Regions from separate parts of the Shewanella sp. T24-MNA-CIBAN-0130 genome, predicted to be linked through region 2. Evidence: predicted binding sites of a transcription regulator. Region 2 holds the regulator's gene; each other region holds the start of a gene.
What was found. Region 2 encodes sigma-54, which starts transcription at its own class of promoters, with help from an activator protein. Its sites were predicted from a motif close to GTTGGCACGNNNNTNGNNT; they were not measured.

Region 1 (5,659 bases), on a different contig from region 2:
AATCTGCTACAGTTTAATACTGATTAACTGCGGTTATGACGCTTACGTTCGTTTTCAGTTAAGTATCTCTTACGAACACGAATATTCTTAGGAGTCACTTCAACTAATTCATCATCATCGATGAACTCAAGAGCTTGCTCAAGAGTCAGTGTAATCGGAGTCGTCAATACTTGCGCTTCATCAGTACCTGATGCGCGCATGTTAGTTAGCTGCTTACCTTTGAGACAGTTTATTGTCAAATCGTTAGAGCGAGCATGGATACCAACTACTTGACCTTCATACACTTCAGCCGCGTGGCCAATAAACAAACGACCACGGTCTTGTAAAGTAAAGAGTGCGAACGTTAGTGACTTACCTGTTCCGTTTGAAATCATTACGCCGTTAGCACGTTGACCAATATCGCCACCTTTGTGTGGACCGTAGTGATCAAATGAATGATAAATTAGACCAGTACCCGATGTTGAGGTTAAGAACTCAGTTTGGAAACCAATCAAACCACGGCTTGGGATAATAAAGTCAATACGAACACGACCTTTACCATCAAGCTGCATATCTTTCATTTCAGCTTTACGAATACCTAATTTTTCAATTACGGTACCTTGATGACCTTCTTCAACGTCAACCGTTACTGTTTCGTAGGGTTCATGTAGCTCACCATCGACGGTTTTCAGAATAACTTCTGGACGCGATACAGCTAATTCGTAGCCTTCACGACGCATGTTTTCAATTAAAATCGATAAGTGTAATTCACCACGACCTGATACACGGAAACGATCTGGACTGTCAGTTTCTTCAACACGAAGTGCGACGTTGTGAACTAATTCAGTCTGTAAACGCTCAAGAATGTTACGTGAAGTCACATACTTACCTTCTTTACCCGCGAACGGAGAAGTGTTTACTTGGAACGTCATTGTTAGTGTAGGTTCATCAACAGTTAACGGCGGCATTGCCTCTACGGCACCCACTGCACAGATAGTGTCAGAGATCTTAAGCTCGCCTAAACCGGTAATCGCAACGATGTCACCCGCATTGGCAATGGCAACTTCATTACGTTCTAGACCCATATAACCTAATACTTGGCCCATTTTACCGTTACGAGTCTTACCGTCAGCGCCAATAATAGTCACTTGTTGGTTAGTCTTAACGTTACCACGGGTAATACGGCCAATACCGATAACACCCACGTATGAGTTATAATCGATTTGAGAAATTTGCATTTGGAACGGCGCTTCCGCATCCGCGTCAGGGAAAGCTACTTTCTCAACGATAGTTTGAAACAGCGGCGTCATATCATCGCTAGCTACATCTGGATCTAACGTTGCAAAACCATTTAATGCAGAAGCATAAACGATTGGGAAATCTAATTGTTCGTCAGTGGCACCTAAGTTAACGAATAAATCGAATACTTGGTCAATAACCCAATCTGGACGAGCACTTGGACGGTCAATTTTGTTGATAACAACAATTGGCTTAAGGCCTTGAGCGAAGGCTTTCTTGGTTACAAAGCGAGTTTGTGGCATTGGACCATCAACTGCGTCAACCAACAATAATACTGAATCGACCATAGATAGAACACGTTCTACTTCGCCACCGAAATCGGCGTGGCCAGGAGTATCTACGATGTTAATACGGTAGTCGTTCCACTGGATGGCAGTATTCTTTGCCAGAATGGTGATCCCACGTTCTTTTTCAAGATCGTTAGAATCCATAACCCGCTCAGTAGCTTCTCCACGAGATGCAAGGGTTCCTGACTGCGCCAACATTTTGTCTACCAGGGTTGTTTTGCCATGGTCAACGTGGGCAATAATGGCGATGTTACGTAAATTCTCTAGCACGGATAAACCTCTAAACCATCAAAAAAAAAAGGGAGCTAACAGAAGCTATTTATTATTACAGCTACTGTAAAAAAGCGTGCCATTCTACTTCACAGCAGCTTTTGTAGATAGGATTATTTTTGAACACATGTAAATCTTTCGTTTACTAAGCCTCAAAAAACAGTATAAAACGTTTATATATTAAACATAATCGAGGTGTGATGCAAAATGTGGCATGATTAAAACACCAGCATTAACATGACGCACTATTATGGACTTTTGCACTATGATGAAACATAGTAATGCACGTCATTGGTGCAAAATCATAATTTAGAAGATGAGGGAACGTTCTCATCTTCATAAAATCAACTAGTTAACGAACTGGCATGAATATCGCTTCACTGCTGTTATTATGTAAATATTCGTTTTGCAGATGCATCATCTGGCGAATACCAAGATTATATTAAGGGACAACCCTTTACCCTACCGGAGGCTTGAGAATGTCAGTTGAATCAGTTTTAAAACAACTAGAAGAGTTAGAAGTTAAGTTTGTAGACTTACGCTTTACCGACACTAAAGGTAAAGAGCAGCACGTTTCTATCCCATCTCACCAAGTAAATGAAGATTTCTTTGAAGACGGCAAAATGTTTGACGGTTCTTCAATTGTAGGTTGGAAAGGCATTAATGAATCTGACATGGTGTTAATGCCAGATCCAACGACTTTTGTGTTAGACCCTTTCACGGAAGAAACGACCGCACTTATTCGTTGTGATATTTTAGAACCGGGTACCATGACAGGTTATGATCGCGATCCTCGTTCTATTGCCAAAAAAGCCGAACAGTATCTTATTTCTACTGGCATTGCTGATACCGTATTGATTGGTCCAGAGCCTGAATTCTTCATATTTGACGATGTCCGTTTTGGTACTGATATGTCAGGTTGTTTCGTGAAGATTGACGCTAAAGAAGCTTCATGGAACTCAGCTAAAAGCTATGAAGAAGGCAACACCGGTCATCGTCCAATGGTGAAGGGGGGTTACTTCCCAGTTGCGCCAGTTGATTCGTCACAAGACTTACGCTCTGCAATGTGTTTAGTACTTGAAGAAATGGGTCAAGTGGTTGAAGCGCATCACCACGAAGTGGCCACAGCTGGTCAAAATGAAATCGCAACACGATTCAATACATTGACTAAGAAAGCTGACGAAATTCAAATCCTTAAGTATGTTGTTCATAACATGGCTCATGCTTATGGCAAGACAGCGACATTTATGCCAAAACCAATCGTGGGTGACAACGGCAGTGGCATGCACGTGCATCAGTCTTTAGCTAAAGACGGGGTAAACTTATTCGCTGGTGATAAGTATGCTGGTTTGAGTGACCTTGCGCTTTACTACATTGGCGGCATCATTAAGCATGCTCGTGCATTGAATGCATTCACTAACCCAAGCACAAACTCTTACAAGCGTTTGGTACCGCATTTTGAAGCGCCTGTGATGCTTGCATATTCTGCACGTAACCGCAGCGCGTCAATTCGTATTCCAGTGGTACCAAGCCCTAAAGGTCGTCGTATCGAAGCGCGTTTCCCTGATCCACATGCCAACCCATACTTAGCGTTTTCGGCATTGCTAATGGCCGGTCTTGACGGTATTCAAAACAAGATCCACCCAGGTGAAGCAATGGACAAAGATCTGTATGACTTGCCTGCTGAAGAAGCGGCTGAGATCCCACAGGTTGCGACTTCATTAGAAAACGCACTTGAAAATTTACAAGCGGACCATGAGTTCTTGACTAAAGGTGGCGTGTTCAGCGAAGACTTTATCCAGTCTTATATTCAGCTTAAAACAGCAGAATCTGAACGTGTAGCGCGTACGACTCATCCGCTTGAGTTTGAAATGTACTACAGCTTGTAATTCTTGAATCGAATTGCATAGGCAAGCAAGTAATAGAAAAACCCGGTAATTGATTATCGGGTTTTTTTGTTTCTGAGCTAAAAAAGATAACAAGTTTATTAAGTTGTTGTGGCGGCGGTTGCATTTATAGACAGATGTGCATAATGTATTGCCGATAGAAAATAAGCTCCTTTTATTCACCTAATTAATCGACTTAGCTCGCCTACTAATCCGAGTTGAGGTTAACTAACGTTATAAAAGGGATATAGAGACAGTATCCTATTTGGCTTAAGGAAATTTGGGTTGAGGGTGACAAGCGTAGTAAACCATGGGCATTTTTCGTGGCGTAAACAGCAAGGTTTTACCTTAATAGAACTTGTTGTGGTAATTATTATTTTAGGCATTCTTGCTGTTATGGTCGCGCCCCAATTTATAGGGTTAAAAAGCAATGCTTATGCGAGCACGATGCAAGGCGTAGCTGGTGCAATTAACAGCAGTAAAACATTGGTTTATTCAGCTTGCACAATCAGTACTGATTGTGATGAAACGGCGGCAGCAGGTACGGGTAATGGCCTTGGTAACAGTCTGATTGTACTGGGCCAATCAATCACCTTAGCTTATGGATATCCGCGCCATACTGGTGCTGGAATAGCTCGAATGACCAATATTGCCGACATCAGTGATGGTGGTGAGTTTATTTTAACAACCTATACCGATTCTGGACGTTCAGGTCTTCGTATTCGGCCTAACGCAGAATATGCCGCCAATAAATGTGAAATTCGTTATTCCCAGCCTCAGGCCGTGGGTCAAACTCCGCTAGTTGAAGTGTATATTGATCAGTGTTAGCGCCTGCTAAACTCAGACATATAGTTACTTTTATCTCTATTATTGTGACGCTATCAATGTGATTGTGGTTGATGTTGTGCAGTTTCTAGACTCTATAGAGCAAAAGTGTGACAGACCATCTCATTGAATAAATTGATAGTGTGGTAAATTTGTAGAGGATTTCACTCATAAATATGATATTTATAACACTAATCACTCACTAAAAAGCGACTTGTTCAATGGATAAGAAAGACCTCAAGCTATTAGAAATCTTACAACGTCAGGGCCGAATGGCTATTTCTGAATTAGCCGATAAGGTTAATATGTCAGATACTCCTTGTTTACGACGAGTAAAAAAGCTTGAACAAGATAAAGTGATTTTGGGTTATGGTGCGCAGGTTGATCCTCTTAAAGTGGGGTTGAATATTGTGGTTTATACCTCGGTACGCTTAACAGAACATACTGATCAGTCGACAGCATTATTTGAATCAACCATGGCACCACTACCTCAAGTGATGGAATGTGCTGTGATAACCGGAGCCTATGATTATTTGCTCAAAATAGTCGCCAAAGACCTAGTTTCCTATGAACAATTTATCAAGAAATCACTCGGTAACCTCAAGTTTGTCGCCAGCATTGAAACTACAGTGGTTTTGAAGCAAATATTTAGCCGTACGGCTTTACCTGTGGACCAGTCGCCGATTGACTAAGCACATTACTATAAATCCCCAAAAGCAGCTCCTAGGCCGTCATAGACTATAACAGCATAGGTTACCGCTAAGGGCGTTACTTGATATAGGTAGGTAAGGTTTAACCTTGTTCCATTGAGGCAATAAACTGATTCGATTCGGCAATCGATTTGTTCATTTCGTTAATCAGGCTGGAAATATCCGTCTGTAAATTGGCAAATTCGCCTTTAATTGCGCCAATGGCTTGTGCGTTTAGGTTATGTTTTAAATACAGCATATTGTCTTTCATCGCGGTTAAAATCGGTGGCATTTTGGCTTCTGCCCGACGCATACTTTTGACTAGCGAGTAATATGACCGCTTGGTCTTGTTGAGCGTATTGGTGCTGTTACGGCGTAAACTGGCTTTACTTATCTCTTCGATTTCAGTTTGCCATTCGTCAAA
Region 2 (5,659 bases):
CCAAATCATTTTTAATGGTCCGGTTAAGATTGTCCAAGGCAGTATTAATATCAATGCTGATGAATTACGGGCGTTTACCCCCGAAAACAGCACCAGTAAGAAACTTATCGCCACTGGCAAACCCGCGACGTTTTCACAAGAATTAGATGACGGTCAAATTGGTACTGCCAGTGCCGACGAAATATCCTATGACCTTGCGACTACCACGCTAACATTGACAGGTAATGCCAAACTTAATCAATCGGGTAGCCAAGTGACCGGTAATCGAATTAAGTACAACATCAATGCGCAAGAGCTTATTGCTGAAAGTTCGGGCACAGGGCAAGATCGGGTTATCACCATTATTCAACCTGAGAATTTCCAAGACGAGTCTGCGCCAAAGCAAAAACTCCCTGAAATCCCAGTTAAAAAGCAGATCAAACCATGACCCAAATAACCTTAACCGCTGAAAATCTGGCTAAAAGCTATAAAGATCGTCAAGTTGTTAAAGATGTCAGTTTAACGGTTAAAACAGGCCAAATTGTTGGGCTTTTAGGCCCCAATGGTGCAGGTAAAACAACCACCTTTTATATGGTTGTCGGCCTAGTGAAAAGTGATAAGGGTCGAATTTTAATTGATGATGACGATCTCACTGACGATCCAATGCATCTGCGAGCTCGCAAAGGCATTGGTTACTTACCACAAGAAGCCAGTATTTTCCGTAAACTCACAGTGTATGACAACATTATGGCCGTGTTGCAAACCCGCAAAGAACTCAGTACAAACCAACGTATTGAACAGCTTGAGCATCTATTAGAAGAGTTCCATATTACCCATATTCGAGACAGCCTAGGCATGTCGTTATCGGGTGGTGAACGTCGTCGTGTTGAAATTGCGCGCGCTTTAGCCGCCAATCCAAAATTTATTCTACTCGATGAGCCCTTTGCTGGTGTTGATCCGATTTCTGTCATCGACATAAAAAAAATCATTCAACAACTTAAAAGCCGAGGTCTAGGAGTATTAATTACCGACCATAACGTACGTGAAACGTTAGATGTCTGTGAGCGAGCTTATATCGTCAGCCAAGGTAATTTAATTGCCGAAGGCACACCTGATGAGGTATTGAGCAATCAACAAGTTCGGGCGGTGTACTTAGGTGAACAATTCAAGCTATAGTTACTTTACGGGCCTTTAGTCTATCTAACTCATTTGATTGAACGATATCTAAACAGCGTTAAACATCATTGATGTACGTGACAATCCATTACAGTTTTATAAATTGTCACTTTTATGGAAATCATCTAGGGATAAGCGGTAAATGAAAGCGTCACTCCAACTTAAAATGGGTCAACACTTAACCATGACCCCACAATTGCAGCAAGCCATTCGCTTACTGCAATTATCGTCATTGGAGCTACAGCAAGAAATCCAACAAGCATTGGATTCAAATCCATTACTTGAAATAGAAGATGAGTTTTCTGAAGCAAAAGACCCCGTAAAAGAAAATCGCGACCAAGCTGATACAGACTTCAGTGACAACAGCATTGTCAATATTGAAAAAGACACCTCAACAGTCGACACAGCAGAATCTATGACCAAAGAAACCATGGATGATTTAGCCATGGATACTACATGGGATGAAGTGTACACCGCCTCGCCGATGTCAGGTTCAGGTAGTGCTAGCATGCGCGATGATGACATGCCGTTTCAAGGTGAAACCACCGAAGGTCTGTATGAACATTTAGAATGGCAGAAAAATCTCACTCCATTTTCAGAGACCGATCTTGCCATTGCCACAGCGATCATCGACGCCGTGGATGAACGCGGTTATTTAACCCAAAGTACCGACGATATTCTCGAAGCCATGGGTGACGAAAATGTTGAGTTAGATGAAGTTGAAGCTGTATTAAAACGAATTCAACACTTTGATCCCGTTGGTGTTGCTGCACGTGATTTAAGTGAATGTTTATTGATCCAATTAGCGCAATTCTCTAACACCACACCCCATATCGATAATGCCCGTTTGCTAATCAAAGACTATTTAACCTTAATTGCTGGGCGTGATTTTAGATTATTGATGCGCAAAACTAAGCTAAAAGAAAATGAGTTACGTGACGCCATCACCCTAATCCAATCACTCAATCCTCGTCCAGGCTTATTGATCACCGCCACCGATGACGAATTCGTTATTCCCGATGTCACGGTACTAAAGAAAAATGGCCGTTGGGTTGTAGAGTTAAACCCAGACAATATGCCCAAAATTGGCGTTAATCAGCAATACGCCGCCATGGCTAGAAGCAGTAAAAATCAGTCTGACAGTCAATTTATTCGAGGCCATTTGCAAGAGGCTAAATGGTTTATTAAAAGTATCGAAAGCCGCAATGATACTCTACTCAAAGTGGCAAATTGCATTGTGCAATTTCAGCAAGGCTTCTTTGAATACGGTGAAGAAGCCATGAAACCTATGGTGCTAAATGATATTGCTGAAGCAGTAGAAATGCATGAATCGACAATTTCACGAGTCACCACACAAAAATATATGCACACCCCACGTGGACTATTTGAACTAAAGTACTTCTTCTCTAGCCATGTCAGCACTGACGATGGCGGGGAATGCTCATCAACAGCAATTCGTGCTTTTATCAAAAAGCTGGTTGCCGCAGAAAACCAGAAAAAACCATTGAGTGACAGTAAAATGGCTCAACTTCTGGCAGAACAAGGCATAAACGTTGCTCGTCGTACGATTGCAAAATACCGAGAAGCAATGCTAATCCCGCCCTCAAACCAACGTAAGAGTTTATAACCTACAAGGTTGTGGAGGATTTTCTATGGATATAAATCTGACTGGACGTCATGTCGAAATAACTGAATCTTTACGTGAGTATGTTAATGGTAAATTTTCAAAGCTTGAACGACACTTCGATCAGATCCATAATGTACACGTTGTACTCCATGTAGACAAATTACAACAAAAAGCAGAAGCCAAAATCCACGTTAATGGCGCAGAGATTTTTGCTATGTCAGAAAATACTGATATGTATGCTGCAATAGACGCCCTGATCGATAAACTCGACCGTCAGGTAATTAAACACAAAGAGAAGTATACAAAACACTAACGATGGAACTTTGTACCATTCTGCAGCCGGAATGCACTACCTGTGCCACACCGGGCAGTAAGAAAAAAGTACTGGAACTCATCAGCAATTTAGTCGCTGCCCAGTATCCAACCCTGTCTTCGCAAGAGGTTTTTGAAAGCCTATTAGCGAGAGAAAAAATGGGTAGCACAGGTATAGGAAATGGCATTGCGATACCTCATGGTCGATTAACGACCATCGATCACCCCATCGCGATATTTGTTAAATGTGAAGAAGCCATTGCCTTTGATGCAATTGATAAGCAGCCCGTGGATATTTTATTTGCTTTGTTAGTACCTGCAGACCAGTGCCAACAACATTTAGGCACGTTATCGAGTATGGCTAAAAAGCTCAGCGATAAGCAAATATTGAAACAGCTTCGCAAAAGCCACAACGCAACAGAACTTTATCGGGTTATAACTGCATGAAACTTGTCATAGTATCGGGACGTTCAGGTTCAGGGAAATCCGTTGCCTTAAGAGTATTAGAAGACCTAGGATATTATTGTGTCGATAATTTGCCTCTACCCCTCATTGGCACATTACTCGCTCAGCTCAAGGGCAGTAATGATTTAGTTGCGATTAGTGTTGATGTCCGCAACATTGCTGAACAAGGCAAAGTGCTTCAAGACCAATTAGCCCTACTTGAACATGACACTGAAATTATCAGCTTCTTTCTAAATTCCAATGATAAAGTGTTACTTAAACGCTACAGCGAAACACGCCGATTGCACCCGTTATCTAAAAATCATATTTCACTGCAAGAAGCGATCAAATTAGAAGGCCGTTTACTTGAGCCTACCGCAAAAATTGTTGACCATTACATTGACACTTCGGCGCTAAATATCTACGAGTTAAGCGACCAAGTTAGGCAAATACTACTAGGCAGTGTCGATAAAGAATTGGTCATTAACTTTGAGTCTTTTGGCTTTAAGCACGGCATGCCGACTGAAGCGGATTTTATGTTTGATGTACGCTTTTTGCCCAATCCACACTGGGAAATAGAATTGCGCCCATTGACAGGATTAGACGAACCCGTACAAGAATTTTTAGGGCGTCAGCCATTGGTCAACAAGTTCATTTGGCAAATTGAAAACCTATTTGAAACCTGGATGCCACACCTAGAACGTAACAATCGCAGTTACCTGACTATCGCGATTGGTTGTACGGGTGGCCAGCATCGTTCGGTATATATTGCAGACCAATTAGCAAAACGATTTAGGCAAGGCAGTAAACACACTGTTAATGCTCGCCACAGAGAATTAAGTATAAGTGAACTCACCGCTAAGTGAGCATAGGATTGCATGAATGATCAAACTTGAACGCCAAGTTACCATTTCCAACAAATTAGGATTACATGCCCGTGCAGCAACAAAACTCGCGGTATTAGCCGCCGATTTTGACGCGAACATCACCTTAACTCAGGGCGAAAAAAACGCCAGTGCCGCAAGTGTGCTTGGGTTGTTAATGCTTGAAAGTGGAATAGGGAAAATGATCACCGTGACCGCAAAGGGTCCAGATGCCGAAGTAGCATTAAATGCAGTGTGTGATCTGATTAATGCTAAATTTGATGAATCTTGCTAAATCAGTGAAGAGTACGATTCGCGAGTCACTCACTTTTTAATCCACTATTATTCTTATTACACGTGGCCTAACCAAACTGTCACGACATTGATGCTCAACGGTAGACATCAGTCCCTCGATAATATTAGCCCTTAGGTTTATCTCACGCAGTTGATACCCATCTGATTAAGTATCAGTTCACTCTGCGGGAGTTTAGCGTTTAACATAATACAGATATCGCCGCTTTCAGCAACGGATCCAGTATGACTCTGCATCCGTGCAGTCGTCCGTCAATATGATGTATAGCAGCGTAGACCATGCATAATTTCGTCCAGAGGAAACGACTCAAGTATCCCATTTCGGCGTTACATTGTCTTACAAGCAGACAACGATTATTGCACCAATACGCCTTAAACAGAAAAACCTGAGCAGCCCAGAATGATTACATACTTTATGATATAAGTATGATGAATAGGAAGTAGATATATGGGTAAAGAGTACCTAGATAATGAGATAACCGAACAACGCCTCAATCAACTCGTTCAAGCGCTAGACAGTGGTTTGTTTGTTCATGCTCGTAACATGTTGCACACCATGTCACCTAACGATGTCGCCCTAATTCTCGAATCATCACCGCCCAAAAATCGACAAGTGTTATGGCAACTCATTGACCAACAATATGCGGGTGAAATTCTTGACGAATTAGGTGAAGAGCTTAAAGATTCACTCATTAGCAGCATGACACCAGAAAAGCTCGCCCAGGCCACAATAGGTATGGACACAGATGATCTCGCCTATATTCTTCGCAGCTTACCCGATGGTGTTTACAAGAAAGTACTTAAGTCAATGCGCAGCCAGGACAGGGATAGAGTAGAACAAGCACTGCGCTATCCTGATGATACGGCAGGCAGTATCATGAACACCGATACCGTCACCTTACGACCCGATGTCAATATCGAAGTGGTATTACGTTATTTACGTCAA
Region 3 (5,659 bases), on a different contig from region 2:
CCGTCTTTACCTAAGTTAAAAATAGCCACTGCACGCCCGGCAACCCAAGCGGCTATTCCCGTGCCTTTTGGCATACTTGCTTCAGTGCACACATTAATCCAAATCATGCTAATTCCTCCGCTTGGGCTTGTTCGACATCGTCAGTAATCTCTTTAATGGCAATCGAGCCTGCCCCCGCATCGTTAATGTTAGGAAAACGCTGTTCCCGAATACGCTGATAAGCATTGGCATCTGTTGCGGGGGCATCATTTGGGTTAACAAACTCATTAAAACGCGCCAAAAAAGCAGGTTGCTCAAGGCTGGTTTTCCACTCACATTGGTATGTGGCAGCGATATGATCCATTTGTTGTTCTAGCGCGGCATTAATCCCAAGCGCATCATCAATAACTACCGATTTTAAGTAATCTACTCCCCCTCCTAAAGCGTCCATCCAGGTTGAGGTGCGCTGTAATTTGTCTGCGGTTTTGACATAGAACATCAAAATACGGTCGATGTATTTATACAGGTCTTGGGTGGACAAATCGGTGGCAAACAAATCACCATGACGCGGACGCATGCCGCCATTGCCAGCAACATACAGATTCCATCCTTTATCGGTTGCGATAATACCGATGTCTTTGCTTTGGGCTTCTGCGCACTCACGGGTACAACCCGATACCGCAAATTTCAATTTATGCGGACTGCGCAAGCCTTTGTAACGATTTTCTAAATCGATAGCGAAACCAACCGCGTCTTGTACGCCATAACGGCACCAAGTACTGCCAACACAAGACTTAACCGTTCGCAGAGACTTGCCGTAGGCATGGCCAGTTTCAAAACCAGCATCAATGAGTTTTTGCCAAATTTCAGGTAACTGCGATAGCGTTGCACCAAACATATCAATGCGCTGGCCACCGGTTATTTTAGTATACAGATCATATTCTTGGGCGATTTGGCCCATGGCGATGAGTTTAGTCGGAGTAATTTCGCCCCCTGCAACCCGCGGCACAACAGAGTAAGTGCCGTCTTTTTGGATGTTACCTAAGTAGGCATCATTGGTGTCTTGCAGCTGCACATGACCGCGGTCTTGATTGAGCACATACTGGTTTTGTAAGCTGGCAAAGATAGATGCCGCTGCTGGCTTACAAATATCACAACCATAAGTGTGACCACTTGCTGATGGCTTGCCATGTTGTGTCATTAAGGTATCAAAATCACTGATTCCCTCGACTTGGCAAAGGTGATATAACGCTTGTCTGTCGTGATCGAAATGGGCGCAAATACCGGCATTATAATCGAGCCCAGCGGCTTGTAATGTTTGATCTATAATTTTTTGCACTAACGGCGCACAGCCGCCACAACCTGATGCAGCGCGAGTACATGACTTGATGTCAGCTATTTTATGCTTGCCTGCTGTTACAGACTCAACAATGTCGCCTTTAGTCACTTGATGACAAGAACACACAATAGAGGAGTCTTTTAAATCTGCTTCGTTTTCAGCACCGGCAAGCAATAACTCAACCGCGGAGCCTTCAATCTCATCTTGTGATAAATAAGCATCGAGCAAGCGGCTGTAATCGCTGTTATCGCCAATTAATACCGCACCTTTTAAATATTTACCGGTTTCATCTAACCATAACTTTTTATAAATTCCCGCCTGGTTATCAGATAACTCAACAAATTGTGCATTTTCAAAACCACGGCTTGCGCCAATAGCGGCCACATCAACACCCAGTAACTTCAGCTTGGTGCTCATGTCTGCGCCGGTAAATGACTGAGAAACGCTAGTTGATGTCAATGAGCCAAGATGAGCAGCCACAACCCGCGCCATTTGATAACCTGGGGCCACTAACCCAAATATTTTTTGCTGCCATAATGCACATTCTCCAATGGCATAAACATCTGGCGCAGAGGTTAAACAGTAATCGTCAATTTCAATGCCGCCACGTTCACCAATACTGATATTTGAAACCCGTGCTAATGAATCTTGTGGACGAATACCCGCTGAAAAGACAATCATGTCAGTTTCAAGATAAGACTCATCATTGAAGGTCATTCGATGTAATGCTGTTTCACCGTCGATAATCGCGGTGGTGGCTTTTGAGGTATGCACGCTCACGCCGAGTTGTTCAATTTTGCTACACAATAAATCACCGGCTTTGTCATTTAGCTGAACGGGCATCAATTGTGGCGCAAACTCAACAACGTGGGTTTTCACCCCAAGTTGTTTCATGGCATTGGCGGCTTCTAAGCCTAATAATCCACCGCCCACAACAACCCCAACGTGACTGTTTTGGGCTGCAGCTTGGATAGCTTCAAGATCTTCAATGGTGCGATACACTAAACACTGAGCGCGATCGTTACCTTGAATAGGCGGCACAAACGGAAATGATCCGGTCGCCAGTACGAGTCGATCATAATGGTAATTACCCCCTTGGGCACTCGTGACCGTTTTAGCGGCAATATCAACCGCGGTGATCGGGGTATTTAAGTGCAGCGAAATGCCCCAATCTTGATAGTCTTGCGCACTGGTTAACATTAACGGATCGGCGCTACCGGTCTCAAAATATTTTGATAATTGCACTCGATCATAGGCTGGACGGGGTTCTTCACCAAACACATGCACATCAAACGTTTTATTGAGCCCTAAACTACACAATTGCTCAATAAAGTGATGACCTACCATGCCATTACCGACCACCACTAACTTGGGTTTTGAGACTGCCATATCCTGCTCCTTCATGCCATGGACCGTAAAAAACAAAATGGCGCCAACTCCGCTTAAAGAGTTGGCGCCATTGCCTGTTACTATTCCGATTTTTTAAATTTTATTGTTTGAACATTGATGGTTTAAAAAACCATTATCGACTTTCAGTATCATACTGTGATGTTGCAGGCTCTATGCCAACAAACAAAAAAACCATAATCACTTGATTAATATATAATTAAAACTTAGCAGCCTTTGTGCTGAGACGATAATATGTCCGCCTTAGGGATAATCGCACCAAAATGAGGCGCACCATCATTGTTCACCGCTAAAGTATCGACTGCTAACGAAGTATTTTGCTTGCTGACAACTGCAATAATTTGTGCCGACATTTGTGCCACCGACAAGCCTTTTTGCATCGCTTGTTGTTGAATAATGTGGTGTGCTTTGGCTTCATCAAACCCTTGTTGCATTACAATCAACTTTGCTTGGCTGAGCAGTTTTATACTGCGAATTTCATCATCTAACTTTTTAAATTCGGCTAAGGTTTTACTGGCGGCATTAAAACGCGCTTGGGCTAAACTGATCACGCTGGTTAAACGGTTAACGGTCAGCATATCCGGAATAAAAGTGATGCGCCCACAATCAAGCAAATCGGTTAACGCTGCCTGTTGCCATGTTTTGGCATTGACAACGATCACCATAGGTTTACTCGTTAATGTACGCTGGATCAGCCCCTGAATTTGACTGTGTAATGTCTCGGTTAATACCAACAAGGTATCAAATGTTTGTTGATGTAATTGTTGCTCAACTTGGCTTACCGAAGTCAATACAGTGACATGCCCAAACGCCGCCAAACAAGTCTGATACTGCACCAGATCACAATCGGCCACAGGTACAGCCGCAAAGCTCTGATCGCAAAAGATTAAACTGCGCATAACCACTCCTTGTTCCGCCATTGATCTAGTGGATTATCTGTTGTACTAAAACGGTTTGCCCAACATTGTTGACTCAAACTGACTGCTTGCGCTGCTGTAATCGCCGTTGCGTTAATTGAATCTATCGTAGCTGACTGGCGGCTCAGTAATAGCAGCAACGCAGCCAAAGTAGCCTGAATACTGCTAAGCGCTTGCTCGATCATGGTGCGCGACATTAATTCTGTGAGTTTATTGGCCGAAAAAGGCTGTTGTTCGCGCCATAACAGCGCAAGAATGTCGCTAGACAATTCGGCTTGGCCCAATTTCGCACCAGAAAAACCTTCTAATAATGTGGGGATCGATAAGCTCGATACCACTATAGTGTTTGCTTGTCCGTTGACGACAGTAACCGTGGTCGACACTCTTGGATTACACTCTGTTTCGCCTTGTAAACCTTTAAAAATCGCGACACTGCCGGTATGGTATTCACCTTTTGCAAATAAGATTTTGCATATGCCTTGGTGCAGATAATCTAACCCGGGGTGAAAGTAGCTACGCAGACTGATCGCTGCATTAGTTGGGTTGATACACCGCGCTGCAGTTTGAATAAGGCTACGAAGACCCAATTCTTGATGCAACTGGCGGCACTCATCTAACACTGGTGCTAAATCACCCGCACATACATAAACAATGTTATCGGATAGCAAGGCTGCATTAGCGCTTTGTGGTGTAGTACAACAAGCAATATTGACTGCCGCTAAGCAAGATTCAACATGGCGGCGATGGGGTAAAGCTTGGCTGTCGCCATGCAACATTACACGCACACCTTGGCTTGCCAGTAATTTAGCCACCAACAATAACCACGGTAACTGCTCACGCTTACCCGCATACACAGGCCAGTCAATATCAACCGCCAATGTCCCCCAACCAGTATCTAATGTATGACGTAGCCCTGCGACCATCCCAGCAACTTCTTCTGTGGTTTCACCACGAACGCGCATTAACATCATGGCACTCGCCATCTGTACCCGGGTGGCTTTTCCTTTAGCAAAACCTTCAAGTAATAAGCTGGCCTCAGCAAATGTTAACGTCCGCGAGCCTTTTTCGCCCTTACCCAAGGCTTTGATCAATAACCTAAAATCAAATTCATCGACTGATGTCAGGGTTAACTCACCAATTTTAGGCATATAGCACCTCGCATTCATATTCAGAATGTGGTTGTGACTCTGGCTGTGGTGAAACAAAATCAATATCGTCGAGTAAAGCACTAAGCTGTTGGCCGACACTGACCACTTCACCAATAATGATTAATGTTGGCCCAGAGTCCTTAATAGTCAACGCAGCATCAGCCATAGAGTCAACGGTTGCATAAGTCACAATTTGGTTTGGTCTACCGCCATTGGTAACAAAAGCCACCGGCAAGTTAGCGGCGCATTGGGTATCGAGTAACCCGAGTGAGATGCTTGCCGCTTGTTCTTTACCCATATAAAAAACTAAGGTGGACTGTGCTGTGAGCAATGCTTGCCACTGCGTAGGAGCATTTGCATTATCTGCATCGGTCATTTTTGTGCCGGTGATCAGGGTGACACTTCGAGCCATACCTCGAAAAGTCAGTGGAATACCTGTGCTAGAAGCACAACCTAACGCGGCGGTAACACCGGCAATAAACTGCGAACGGATCCCCTGCTGAGCCAAGTAAAGCGCCTCTTCTGAGCCGCGACCGAAAATATGCGGGTCTCCGCCTTTTAAGCGCACCACTTTAAACCCTTGCTGTGCCAAGCTCAGTAATAACGCATTAATATCTTCTTGATTAACACTGGGCTGGCCGCAACGTTTACCGACAAAGTGGCGCTGACAAGATGGCGTCACTAAGGTTAAAATATCGCTGCTAACAAGGCTGTCAAACACGAGTGCATCGGCTTGGGCAACAATCCGCGCCGCCTTAATGGTCATCAAATCCAATTGACCACAACCTGCGCCAACAATGGCGACTTCGCCAGCTTGCAGTTCGCTTGTAGGTAATCCATCAGTAAGACAGCCTAAAGAGTTAATTGGC
Region 4 (5,659 bases), on a different contig from region 2:
TTTTGGCCACTTGGCTCATAGCCCACCAATCAGCTTTAGCTTGACCTTTGGGGGTAATAAACCCACGCTGGCGGGTAATGGTGCGTTCACTGTTGGTCACAGTACCGCATTTTTCTGACCAACCTTGCGCTGGCAATAACACATCAGCAAGCTTGGCGGTATCTGAGTCTGGGCTAATTTCAGATACCACTACAAAGGGGCAATCGGCTAAGGCTTTGGCAATTTTTTCACTATTAGGTAACGACACCACTGGGTTGGTACCCATAATCCAAATCGCTTTAATTTTGCCATCGGCAAGGGCATCAAACATCTCTACTGCTGCTAAGCCTTTTTGTTCGGCTACGCTGTCGGTTTGCCAGAAATCAGCTAATAGCTGACGTTCAGGTGCTGAAAATCCCATATGACAGGCTAACTGGCTCGCTAAACCACCGACTTCACGGCCGCCCATAGCATTAGGTTGTCCGGTTAACGAAAAGAATCCACTGCCTATTTGTCCAATTTGACCTAAGGCAAGATGACAGTTAATCATCGCATTGGTGGTATCTGTGCCTATAGTTGATTGATTCACTCCCTGACAAGATGCGGTAAGTACTTTTTTATGACCCGCCACTAATTGATAAAACTCAGTAAGACGAGTAACAGATACTCCCACTTGATTTGCGAGTTCGGCTAAATTGGCACTTAATTGTTGCGCCTCGGACACAACAGAATCAAAACCCTCGGTGTGTGCTGCAATGTAAGTGTGATCAACACAATTTTGATCGGCTAAATAACCCAGTAAGCCATGAAATAATGCTAAATCGGCACCTGGGGTAATCGCTAAATGTAAATCCGCTTGTTTAGCTGTCGCGGTTGATAGCGGGTCGATAACCACTAAACGGGCATTATTGGTTTTTTTAGCCGCTAATATTCGTTGAAAAAGCACCGGATGAGTCCAAGCAGTGTTAGCACCCACCAGCACGATGACTTCTGCTTGCTCTAGGTCATCAAAGCAAGCTGGCACCACGTCTTCACCAAAAGCGCGTTGCATTGCACTCACCGCTGACGACATACATAAACGAGAGTTAGTATCGATGTTAGCCGTTTTTAAAAAACCTTTGGCGAACTTATTCGCGACATAATAATCTTCAGTGAGTAATTGCCCTGAAAGATAAAGGGCAACAGAGCCGGGGCCATGCTCAGCAATGGTTTGTGCAAAAGTATCAGCAATTAAGGTGCTCGCACTATTCCAATCAAGGGGTTTACCTGAACGATATTTTGGATAACGTAGCACATTGGGCTGATCTAAACTGTCGAGTAAGCGTTCACCTTTAGCACATAAATGACCGTAATTTGCAGGATGATTGATATCACCCACTAATGATAAATCAGCTGTATTTATATCAGTCCAATCCGCTTTGTTCGGTGACACGCTTACGCCACACCCGACACCACAATAAGCACAACTCGATTGGATCTTTGACATACATCTACCCTTTCACCTTGATTATTTCATAGTTAACTACTGCGAAAGCTGTGCCAAAAAATTAACTTACTGATTTACAATAGAAATAAAAACCGTCTAGATTGATAACCGCAATATTTGTGCAACAAAAGTGCAGGCCTGCGCACTTTTGTTGCGCATCTATCTGAAAATAAAGGGATTTTAATACCTATAAAGAGGTATTACCTTGTTGTTTCATCCCTTATAAGCAAATCATCAACTCAAGGCATATTGAGGTAGGAATAGTTTTTTCTAGTCAGTTGATACAACGCAGAGGCGTAACCAATGGGAATGCCTGCAAGTCGAGTGGCAACACTGCCTATCTTTTGCTGAATAAATTCATCAGGCTTTAGCCCAAACGGGTAAACAAGCCTCCCTCATCGCCTCGCTAACCAAAAATAATGGCAAGTTATATCTATGACTTGAAATAGACTGATCCCGATCGGTTTACCCCACTCCGTATACCGGATTGAGGTTAAGTTAGGCTTATTTATGCAGACAGATGTAAGGTTTTAGTCAGTTATTAAAAGAATAAAAACAAAAATACCGACATAAAGTCGGTATTTTTCAGCTATCAAGATAGCTTATTTTGCAGTACGGCCATCGTCATGACATGTATCACACGTTGGTACTTCGCCTACTTTTGCGTCATGTGGTGCGTGGCAATCTGCACACATTAACATACCATCATGCGGCTTATGGTTATCATCCATTTCAGCAAGAGAACCATGACAACTTTGACATTGTTCAAATTCATATACACCATCTGATGATGGCTCTCCATCAGCGTGACAGTTTTCACAGCCACCCATTTCAACATGAAACTCAGCGAGGGTCTCATCAGCAGCAGCAAATGATGCAGAAGACATCATCATTACCGCGAAACCGGCCGCAAACAATGTACTTAGTAATTTATTGCTCACTTTTCATTCCTCCAATTTTAGTGTGTGCCCGCATTCTTTTTATCTGACGCGGATCATCACACTGCAGTACGACACTTTACTTAAGGGTTTACTCAACAACTTTATTTATCAACAATTCATAAAAACAATTCATAAAAAAATCGAAAATTGAATGGTAATATAAACGTAGCTAATCAATCTACTTTAAGCAAAATTAATATAGATTAGGTAATAATAGCAGCGTTAACATTTGGAGTATGTGCGCCACATCATGTAACGCAATGGTTTTTAGTCAACAAACCGACTTACCACCAATGATAGCTAATGTAGTCATGGTTAATTTAAGTTGGGTTGGCGCCAATAAAAAGCCCCGACTAATGTTGGGGCTATCGTTGAGCTATCACATTTATAATAATGCTTTGTTGATATTAACTGCGAGATTTTTCTAAACGAGCGAGTAAACTAGAAGTATCCCAACGGTTGCCTTTCATCGCCTGAACTTCAGAATAAAACTGATCAACTAATGCCGCGACAGGTAAATGGCTACCATTTCGGCGAGCTTCATCTAGGGCAATGCCTAAGTCTTTTCGCATCCAATCGATAGCAAAGCCGAAATCATATTGACCTTGCCACATAGTCTGATAACGATTCTCCATCTGCCAACTTTGTGCAGCACCTTTACTGATGACCTCAATGACTTTTAAGCCATCTAAACCCGCACTCTTTGCAAAATGAAGTCCTTCAGCTAAGCCTTGAACCACACCCGCAATACAAATTTGATTGACCATTTTAGTCAACTGACCCGAACCTGCAGGTCCAAGCAATTCAGCACAGCGACTATATGCATCAATAACGGGTTTAACCGTATTAAAATCAGCCTGTTCACCGCCCATCATCACGGTTAACACACCATTTTCAGCACCCGCTTGGCCACCTGAAACAGGCGCATCTAAAAAGCCAATATTTTGTGGGGTCAATTGGGCGGCAATGTCGCGCGCGACATCGGCTGAAGCTGTGGTATGGTCGACCAAAATAGCACCTGCATGCATACCGTGAATGGCGCCTTGATCACCCAATACCACTTGACGTAAATCATCATCATTACCCACACAGGTAAACACAATGTCTTGTCCTTTAGCCGCGGCTTTTGGTGTATCCGCGCGTCGACCGCCATACTGCTCAACCCATTGTTGAGCTTTACTGGCCGTTCGGTTATACACGGTCAAATCGTGACCCTGTTTAACTAAATGTCCCGCCATAGGATACCCCATAACGCCTAACCCAATAAATGCTACCTTGGCCATGATTTGTCCCTTTTATTTATGCTACTGAAGGTTTAACGTGAGCTTCCATTTCGGCGCCAATACGCTTACGCATGTCCATTAAACGTAATGCTGTATCACGTAAATGAATATCGTCGGCTGTCGTTGGGATCCATTCAGGTACCGAGGTGGGTTTGCCTTCATCATCAACCGCCACCATAATCACAATACAATGGGTCGTGAGATAACGCTCTGAATCTTTAGGATCGCCAGCCTTAACATCAATTGCGACATGCATAGATGTGCTGCCGGTATAAATCACTTTACCCGTCACCTCAACAATATGGCCAACGTGAATGGGTTTAACAAAACGAATACCCCCTGCATAGACGGTAATACAATACTTACCACTCCAACCTGCAGCGGTAGCGTAAGCCGCTAAATCGATCCATTTCATTACGGCGCCGCCGTGTACTTTACCGCCGAAATTGACATCTGCAGGCTCAGCCAAAAAACGTAACGTAAGCTTTCTATCTATACCGGCCATAAAGCCTCCAAGTCATCGCAGGATGTATCGGAAATTAACGATACACTTTGTCTTAATCCAAAAAAAGCTTAAACATACAAAAAAAGCGCCATCGGCGCTTTTTATCTATGTCACTATCATTAATTGATTTTTTTAAACAATAATGAACCGTTGGTGCCACCAAAACCAAATGAATTACATAATGCGTAATCAAATTGATGACGACGAGAAGTGTGTGCGACAAAATCTAAATCACAACCTTCATCAGGATTGTCTAAATTAATAGTAGGAGGAATATGCTGATCACGTAATGCCAACAAAGTAATGATTGCTTCAACAGCACCTGCAGCACCGAGTAAATGACCGGTCATTGATTTGGTCGAGCTCACCAATACATCATAGGCATGTGGCCCAAACACAGATTTCACCGCAGCCACTTCGGCTTTATCACCTGCATTCGTTGATGTGCCATGGGCATTGATATAGCCCACTAGCTCTTTTTCAATTTGTGCATCGTTAATGGCATTGACCATAGCCGCCGCAGCACCAGCGCCATCACTCGGTGGTGATGTCATGTGGAATGCATCACCACTCATGCCAAAACCAACCAGCTCGCCGTAAATTTTAGCGCCACGTGCTTTAGCTCGTTCATATTCTTCCATCACAATGACACCTGCACCGTCGCCAATGACAAAACCATCACGGTCTTTGTCCCATGGGCGACTTGCTGCTGTTGGGTCGTCATTACGAGTAGATAATGCTTTAGCTGAACTAAAACCAGCAACCCCTAATGGGCTAGTGACATCTTCAGCACCACCGGCGACCATAACATCGGCATCACCATAAGCAATAGTCCGAGCGGCAAAACCAATGTTATGCACACCGGTAGTACAAGCTGTGGTAACCGCAAAATTGGGCCCTGTCATACCGTACATAATTGACAAGTGGCCGGCGATCATATTAATAATGGTGCTCGGCACAAAAAAAGGCGACACCTTGCGTGGTCCGCCATTGAGTAATGCCGAATGGCCTTGCTCAATTAACCACATACCGCCCATACCGGCACCAATAGCAACACCCACACGAGCAGGGTTTTCTTGGCTCATCTCTAGGCCAGAGTCTTTTACTGCTTGAATACCTGCAGCTATGCCATATTGGATAAATAAATCCATTTTACGGGCATCTTTTTTCGTTAAATATTGTTCGACGTCAAAATCTTTTACTGAGCCACTGAAACGAGTATTAAAACCACTGGCATCAAATTTGGTAATGGGAGCAATACCACTCTTACCAGCCAGTAAGGCATTCCAACAAGACTCGACATCATTACCTACTGGAGTCACGAGGCCAAGACCTGTGATGACGACACGACGTTTAGACATGATATTCACCTTTAAATAAAATCTGCCACGATGCCATTATTGCGATATAGATAAAGAAGTATAAGGAAGGATGTTCTAATGCAATTAAATGGAACGAGCGTTTA

Region 1: a site for sigma-54 is predicted at 2,195-2,213, ahead of glnA (glutamate--ammonia ligase). Genes of this name have one in related genera too.
Region 3: a site for sigma-54 is predicted at 2,870-2,888, ahead of nirB (nitrite reductase large subunit NirB). Genes of this name have one in related genera too.
Region 4: a site for sigma-54 is predicted at 1,505-1,523, ahead of AAEZ02_RS07175 (nitrate reductase). Genes of this name have one in related genera too.

What each region holds. Positions count from the first base shown of each region.
Region 1 is NZ_JBEOPP010000002.1:62,968-68,626, reverse strand. Features, by position in the region: gene typA (translational GTPase TypA) at 24-1,835, opposite strand; gene glnA (glutamate--ammonia ligase) at 2,315-3,724, shown strand; gene AAEZ02_RS01310 (type II secretion system protein) at 4,013-4,549, shown strand; gene AAEZ02_RS01305 (Lrp/AsnC family transcriptional regulator) at 4,768-5,238, shown strand; gene AAEZ02_RS01300 (DUF2959 domain-containing protein) at 5,339-5,659, opposite strand, start outside.
Region 2 is NZ_JBEOPP010000003.1:142,479-148,137, reverse strand. Features, by position in the region: gene lptA (lipopolysaccharide transport periplasmic protein LptA) at 1-427, shown strand, start outside; gene lptB (LPS export ABC transporter ATP-binding protein) at 424-1,155, shown strand; gene AAEZ02_RS02420 (RNA polymerase factor sigma-54) at 1,298-2,782, shown strand; gene hpf (ribosome hibernation promoting factor) at 2,808-3,095, shown strand; gene ptsN (PTS IIA-like nitrogen regulatory protein PtsN) at 3,098-3,541, shown strand; gene rapZ (RNase adapter RapZ) at 3,538-4,404, shown strand; gene AAEZ02_RS02400 (HPr family phosphocarrier protein) at 4,421-4,696, shown strand; gene mgtE (magnesium transporter) at 5,162-5,659, shown strand, end outside.
Region 3 is NZ_JBEOPP010000012.1:27,801-33,459, reverse strand. Features, by position in the region: gene nirD (nitrite reductase small subunit NirD) at 1-107, opposite strand, end outside; gene nirB (nitrite reductase large subunit NirB) at 104-2,707, opposite strand; gene AAEZ02_RS07190 (ANTAR domain-containing response regulator) at 2,932-3,624, opposite strand; gene AAEZ02_RS07185 (glycosyl transferase) at 3,612-4,790, opposite strand; gene cobA (uroporphyrinogen-III C-methyltransferase) at 4,783-5,659, opposite strand, start outside.
Region 4 is NZ_JBEOPP010000012.1:20,783-26,441, reverse strand. Features, by position in the region: gene AAEZ02_RS07175 (nitrate reductase) at 1-1,465, opposite strand, end outside; gene cctA (tetraheme c-type cytochrome CctA) at 2,068-2,406, opposite strand; gene AAEZ02_RS07165 (NAD(P)-dependent oxidoreductase) at 2,814-3,689, opposite strand; gene AAEZ02_RS07160 (acyl-CoA thioesterase) at 3,706-4,194, opposite strand; gene fabF (beta-ketoacyl-ACP synthase II) at 4,314-5,555, opposite strand.